Regions from separate parts of the Cytobacillus firmus genome, predicted to be linked through region 1. Evidence: riboswitches for the same ligand, from Rfam matches in the RefSeq annotation. Region 1 holds a riboswitch; the other holds the start of a gene.

Region 1 (3,710 bases):
CCAATCAAAAACGACTGGGGCAGCATATTTAGAAGATATTTTATCTAAAACTGCAACTAGATGCATTCATAAAAATCATTATGTGCGGATAGCCTCAATTTCTGTGCGGATAAGATTTTTTCTGTGCTTTTAACCCAAATTTCTGTGTGGATAGAAATTTTTCTGTGCGGAAGGCATTTGTCCAATTTCCGAACCACATCTCCGCCACTCTAACGAGGGTCCCGTTCCAGCCCAGTTTTCAAATCAATGACCTTAACCGGGTTCTCCGGTGCATCAACCGTTTTGCTCGCAGGAGCCGCATTTCCGTTTTCCACCCAGTCAACTAGCAGGTCAAATGATTGATGAGCATAAGGCAGCAGAGGCTGAAGCTCTTGATCCGGATCAGTGCCCGGGTTCCAGACAAGGCTGTCAACATGGTTGCCGTTCTCAATCGTATACATTCTGTGCAGGTCCTGCTTTCCGGCTTTCTTGACCAGCTTTTGATATCCCTTTGCATGGATCTCCGGGAAAATAAGCGAATCAAGGGAACCTGTAAAAGAAATGAGCGGCACATCAATATCGCCCGTATTGGCCACCGCCTTAATATTTTCTTTCACTTCCTTCGGACGGGTCACATACTTATAATCTTCAAAAATAGGATCATAGGAACGATCTCTCACGCCATTAACGAAGTTCAGGTAATTGCTCCAATCCGTCCGGCCTGGTGCTTCAGGATCGAAATGGTCCCGATAGATATTCAGCGAGATAAACCAGTATACCTGATCATGGTAGGCCCACAGTTTTTCCGACCCTTTTGGCAAACCTGCTTTATATAGCTCTTTAACCGCTTTTTGCTGGTCTTTGCCGCTGCCGTACAAAGCTTCCTCAGCATTATTCACAACAGTGGTCAGGGAACTGATCAAGTTTTCTTTTTTCTCCGTCCAGAGAACACCTTCCCAGTCGACTCCTCCATCAAAAAGCCGCGGTTCTCCGGTTTTCACCGGATCATCATTTTCAAGAGCATAACGCACGACGTATCCGCCATTGGAAATTCCCATCGCATATGTAGGAATCTTATGCTGTGCGGATACTAAATCACTCGCAGGGTCAGAAGAATCCGCCGGATCGATCAGCCCATCCGAATGTGAGCTGGCTAAGTACTGCTGTGCGGCTTTCGTAACCTGGCGGAACCGCTGATGCCACTCTGCTACAATATCATCTTCATTGACCAAAGCATTTTTTACTTTTGCAAATGGATCATCCGAATCAGTCTCACCCTGGGTGCCTTTATCGATCGCAGCAAAAGCATATCCTTTTTCCAATACATAATCGCTGAAAAGCAGATCGGTCGATGTTTCATTTCGTGTCGCCGGGATTCCCGAAACAACCAGCCGGCCATTCCAGTGATCCGGAACCCTTATGACAAACTGTGCATCTTCAAAAATACCATTTACCTGTGTTCCCGTTACAGAAGCCGGCTTGTACATTTGATGCCATCCGGTTCCTTCCGCTGCATTTCCCCATAGATAAGGAACCAGGCCGATATTACCGTAAAGGGTTGCCTGCTGATATTGCAGGGGATTCTTTGTTGTGAGCCAGTTGTTGCCGGCGCCGTCAAAGTATTGTTCTGTTACTGTGTGCGCACCAGGTATGATCGCCTGGTTTTCCACAGCAGTTTGCTCCGCAAAACTACTTTCCGGAAAAAGTGAAAAGCTTAAAACAGAAGCCAAAGATAATGCAATCAGCTTATTTTTCAGATAAATCCATCCCTTCTTCATCATTTCTTACAGTTCTATTCTACTTTTACTAATTATGGGAATCATGGGTCTTAATGTTTAATTATTAGAATTTTCAGCATATGAAAAAGCAGAGCATTTAAAATTGTGATACCAAACCGATACTAGTACTATAGACATATAAATAGAACAAGTTGGAAGCAATGAGAATTCAAGGTAATTTGGGCGCTTGAATGAATTCGAGCTAGTAGCGCAACCGGCCAGCACTTACAGGGGAACAGTTCTTTTGTAAGGATATGTTCTTACAAACTTTTTTTGAAAAGAGGAAGAGCATGCTTACAACGTATCAGCCTAATCATGTTAAAAGCACACAGGTCCTAGAAAAAGAAGCTGTTTTGGCTGCAATTGAAAATTCTCTGGCGATGATTGAATTTGATGGGAATGGGAAAGTGCTCTGGGCAAATGAAAATTTTGCCCGCACTGTGAAATATCGGGCAGAAGAGATGCCAAATATGATGCATAAGCAATTTTGCACCCGAGAATTTGCCGCCAGCAGGGAATACCAGGAGCTTTGGAGAAATCTGCGCAATGGCAAAAGCTTTCAGGAAAAAATCCAGCGTGTGACCAAAAAGGGAAACCTTATTTGGCTCGAGGCTACATACACACCGGTCTTCGGGAATGACGGCAAGGTCGCTGGTGTCGTGAAGATTGCAACAGATATAACAGAACGGGAAACGAATACAGCACAGGTGGCATACCAGCTTCAGGAAATGTCAGAAGCCCTTAGTGAAAAAGCAAAAGCTGGAATTGAGAGAAGTGAAGAGGCCGCTCAGGCAATAGGCAAGCTCGTTCATGAGTCCAAAGGAAACCTGGAAATCCTCCATTCTCTAAAATCACAGGCGCAATCCATCGGCAGCATCGTAAAAACGATCCGGGAAATAGCGGCGCAAACCAACCTGCTCGCCTTAAATGCAGCCATAGAAGCCGCGCGTGCAGGCGAGCATGGCAGAGGCTTCAACGTCGTTGCCGGGGAAGTGCGAAAGCTCGCAAACCGGGTGCAGGACTCCATTCAGGAAGTCAACGCCCATATTGAAGGAATATCAAGTGAAATCAACAAAATTAGTGACGCCACCCTGCAATCGCAGTCAGGCATCTCTGAAAATCAGGTTCTTAATGAACAGGCGGTATCCGCATTTAAAGATATCGGGGAAGCAGCAAAAAAGCTGGATGAGCAGGCGAAAGGTTTTAAGGGTATTTTATAGGAAAACGTATAAAACGTTATGATGGGGCTGCTTTTATAGCAGCTCTTTTTTTGTTGATAGGAAAAATGGATGGCGGCGGAGAAATTCTATAGTATGCAGTAAGTTAAATGAAAAAGAGGTATACATATGCCATTTTATTATGAAGGGAATGTCTATATCCGCAGGAGTGAAACTGGAGAGAAGGTAATCTTTGAAAATCCGGCCGCTATAAATGAGAGTGTGGAATATATCAATAAACATAGCATTAAACATGTGGGTGTGTCAGATTTTGATTCTCCAGATGTTTATTTTTTGAATGAATGCCCGGGTATTGAACATTTGGATGTTTTTAATTCTTTTATAAAAGACTTGAGCGGCATCTATAGCTTAAGGGACCTAAGGATTCTATCGATAAATGAAACAACCACTAAAAATGTTTTTAAAATAGGAGAACTTAAGAATCTGCAAGAAGTATACGGGCAACTGCCGAGTAAAACGGCCGGACTGAATGAATTAAGTAAGCTAACCAGAGCCCAGCTGTGGAGCTATAAGCCGAAAGCCAGGAATCTCACTGAATTTAGTGGGTTAAAAAGCTTAAAAGAGCTTATTTTAACACAATCAAATATTGTCACACTTGAAGGAATCCAAGAGATAGTGAGCCTGCAAATGCTTCAGTTGAATTATCTTAGGAGTTTAAAAGATGTTAGTGCGCTTCGCAAAGTGAAGGCTCCGCTGATTGATGTGGAGTTTGAGA
Region 2 (3,710 bases), 1.3 Mb from region 1:
AGGATATGTACAGGTTCTTGGATAGGGGACGGGTGTTTGTCTAGATGAAGTAAAAAGGGCACTTTCCTGGGGAAAGAGCCTCTTAATTTTGTATTCTATTAGCATTCAGGATATACCGGGAGGGTGCATTGCCCACATACGAGAAGGGGTAGCAGGTGGAAACAGTGAGAATTTCGTTAGGAGCGGTGGAGCGGATCACAGTGGTATCGTCTGCATCAACAATCTTAGAATCGGTAATTTCATATGTAAACTCACCATATGGCATGCTGACTAGAAAAATATCACCGATTTCAAGTTCGCCGAGGCTGCGAAAGACCGTATCCCGATGCCCTGATAATAAAATCTGGTCATGCTGCCCTGGAAATACAGTTGTGGAGTAATGGCCAACCCCTTTTTCCAGCTCATCCTCATCTGTTCCTTCTATAATGGGAAGTTCAGCCTTCAGGCGGGGGATCTTTAAGATGCCAATGGCTTCACCTTGCTCAAAGGAAACATCTATAGGCTGTTCTGTTTGTAGAACACTTTTGCTTTCTTTATTCACTTCGTTTTGAATTCTTTCTTGTGCCTGGGCTAAGGAATCCTTTGTTTTCTTCTCCTGAGCATACATTTCCTGCAGAGAGAACAGGACCAAACCGCCTCCAATTAAGAAAAGGAAGGAGGCAGCTAAAATCAGCAAACGGCCTCTAACCTTCAACTAAACGTTCCCTCCATTCATCTTCTTAAATTTAATAAACTCCAGATAATAGGCGAAATCCTCTTTTGTGATACCCTGCCTGATTGCTTCTTTGACAAGGGAAACCCACTCCTCATCCAGCTTAGACAAGTCGGTAATGTCCTCTTTGTTCTCTTCCAGCAGATCCTCAAGATTAGCATCCAGTGTCCTGGCGATCCGCGATAAAACCTGCAGTGAAGGATTCTCCTGTATGCCTCTCTCGATATAGCTCAAATACGATTTGGATACCTCCGCTTTTTCAGAAAGCTCATTAATTGAGTATCCTTTCTTGATTCTTAAGGTTTTAATCCGGCCACCTATCATAGGCATAATACTCCCTTAACATAAAATATAAAGATATTTTCATTATAACGAACAAATCGTTCAATAAAAAATACAAAATAGTGAGAATTCTTGAGGTATTCTTAGAAAAAGAACGATATTTGTTCTTAAAAGAGAAAAATAGACGTATTATACAATTTTAAAAAATAATCTAGATGAACTATATTTGAATTGTTAATTATTTTGATTGATGAATAATAAACTGTAAAAGATAGATTAGGAAATGTTTAATAGGTGAATACTGAGGGCTAAATTGCTATTGAATTTATACCAGATAAAAAGAGGTGATAGTATAAAAAAACTGTTACATTATCTTGCTTTTATTAATTTACTAGATACATTCCTTACTACAATAGGCCTCCTTTTTAAGGCAATAGAAGAAAGTAATCCATTAATGAGCTATCTCTATGAACATAGTCCCTTTATATTTTTTTCTCTAAAAATCATGCTTTCGGGACTTCTAATAATATTATCTGAACTAGTTAAACCAGAATCTAAAATTATGTTTTTGGCAGCTGGAGCTGCGACATTGTACACAGTTGTATGTTTGATTCATGTTTATTGGGTTACTGCAAGGATCGTTAATTAATATTTAACGCTCTTTGAGACATCAATTAATACAATTTTATTGGAAGGGGACTCTGATGTACCAAAAAAACTGTCTAAAATGCTATAACCCATCTTTCAGCAGCACTGAAACCGGAGAATGGCTGTGCCCGGTTTGCGGAAAGGACCTGACGAATGAAACGTTCCTTGATGCGATGACACGGGAACCGGTTCATATTATCTATAAGAAAAAGAAAATTTCACAAACGTCTTCTCTGCAGGAAATTAATAAGAATTATAGGAAAAGAATCGGCTATTCTTACTATTCGAAACAGAGAACAATTAACTAATAAGTGATGTATTTGAAAGATTTTTGTCGAAAAATAAATTGATTTAATATTAAAATAATTAATAAAAATTACAAAATATGACAACGTTAGCAATACAGTCATAGTAGAATACATCTATGGAAAATATTTCTTTGAGCCAATAGGCACAGAAAAAGGCAAACTCATTGAAAAATGAGGACGCAAAGTCGCGGGTCTAAGGTATTGAAAAATACTACGATGGCTGGATTGCCTGGAATGCGATACGTATCCTGGGGGGAAGAATGTTGACAGAGCAAAATGTAAAGGTTGAGGGAATTGATTTGGAGTGGCTGCAGTTAATTATGGAAGCCAAGAACTTAGGCTTGCAAAAGGAAGAAATTAGAGAGTTTTTACATAATAACAGAGCCAAAGAGGTTCTGATCGAAGCTTAATATCTGGTATTGCTAAGTATTTCTGTTAGAGGCATCTCTAAATGGAAATGCTTTTTATTTTACCAAAAAAAATAAGCCTGTACATTCAGGCTCATTACATTTATGATTTTTGTCCGCTTCTCCACTTATTAAAATCCAAAAACTCCCGAAATTGCTCCTTGGAAACCCCGGATTCCATCGCTTCTTTCACAATCTTCATCCATTCTGAATCCAAATCTTCCTTATTGATCTGCTCATGGATCAAATGGTCCACAGGTACATTCAGAACTCCAGCGATTTTCTCGAGAAACTGAATCGATGGGTTGGTTTGAAGGTTGCGCTCAAGTGAGCTTAAATATGATTTTGCCACACCGGCTTGGTCTGCAAGCTCGGATAAGGACATTTTCTTTTCCTGACGAAGTTTTTTTACACGATCACCGATCATCGTATACCACACACCTTATTTTGTATGTAATAGGATTATATCATATTTAGTTCCATATTAAGAACGTTTTGTTCAATATTATTATCATCATACCACAGTGTCAACTGACTAAAATAGATAGCTATCACAGTTTTATAAAAATATTACTTTTGTCGCTCTCAAAAAGTAATGCTCCGCGTCATAAGACGGGAGCATTTTGCTTTTCAATTATTTGAATAACCTGCTGTGCAGCTGCTTCCACATCATCTGCATTTACATGGTGGAATTCGCCCTCATAGTCATGCTGTTTAAAAGCATAGCGCGGATCGTAATAGTGTTCTAATAAAAGCTTGATAAATAGTTCGTAGTTCTCCGTTTCAACTGATTCATCAAGCTGCTCGCGGATTTCAGTATCCTTCAGCCGTTTTTTAATAAACACAAGGCTTTCATCCACTTTCGGCTTGAACCATTCTTCTTTTTGATAGGGTGCAACATAGTCACGGAGGATGCGCTGGACACGGGACTCCATGCTTGCAAACATATCAATATGAATACCGGTTTTTTTTGTATCCAGAAGCTCGTCCGGCTGAACCACCTTGCCAATCCGCTTACTTTCGGCTTCCATAATAATATAAGGGGACCCTTTAACCTCAGAAAGGGATTTATACAAAAGTGCATCAAATGTTTTCTGTGTACTGCCGTCCCCCATGCCAAAGGAGCCAAAGATCGATCCGCGGTGCCCTGCCATTTCTTCAAGGTCAATAACCGGATAGCCTTTTTCACTTAATACCTTTAGCACATCCGTTTTCCCAACGCCGGTCATCCCGTGCAGAACAACTGCTTTTTCAGGAATCAGATCTGCTGTGTTTTCAAGGATATATTGACGGTACGCTCTGTAGCCCCCAATTAAACGAGGGATCGAAACGCCAGCATACGTGATAAATGTA

The links. Region 1 has a riboswitch for cyclic di-GMP ahead of NAF01_RS25025 (methyl-accepting chemotaxis protein). Riboswitches for the same ligand answer to the same signal wherever they lie in the genome.
Region 2: it holds a riboswitch for cyclic di-GMP, as region 1 does, so the genes downstream of both, NAF01_RS05270 (anti-repressor SinI family protein) here and NAF01_RS25025 (methyl-accepting chemotaxis protein) in region 1, are expected to answer to the same signal.

What each region holds. Positions count from the first base shown of each region.
Region 1 covers NZ_CP098323.1:4,708,371-4,712,080, reverse strand. The annotation lists gene NAF01_RS23555 (alpha/beta hydrolase) at 210-1,736, opposite strand; cyclic di-GMP riboswitch class II at 1,903-1,986, shown strand; gene NAF01_RS25025 (methyl-accepting chemotaxis protein) at 2,048-2,977, shown strand.
Region 2 covers NZ_CP098323.1:997,575-1,001,284, forward strand. The annotation lists gene NAF01_RS05255 (class D sortase) at 83-694, opposite strand; gene NAF01_RS05260 (helix-turn-helix domain-containing protein) at 695-1,036, opposite strand; gene NAF01_RS25040 (DUF5658 family protein) at 1,314-1,643, shown strand; gene NAF01_RS05265 (hypothetical protein) at 1,699-1,950, shown strand; cyclic di-GMP riboswitch class I at 2,095-2,183, shown strand; gene NAF01_RS05270 (anti-repressor SinI family protein) at 2,211-2,360, shown strand; gene NAF01_RS05275 (helix-turn-helix domain-containing protein) at 2,461-2,784, opposite strand; gene mnmH (tRNA 2-selenouridine(34) synthase MnmH) at 2,963-3,710, opposite strand, start outside.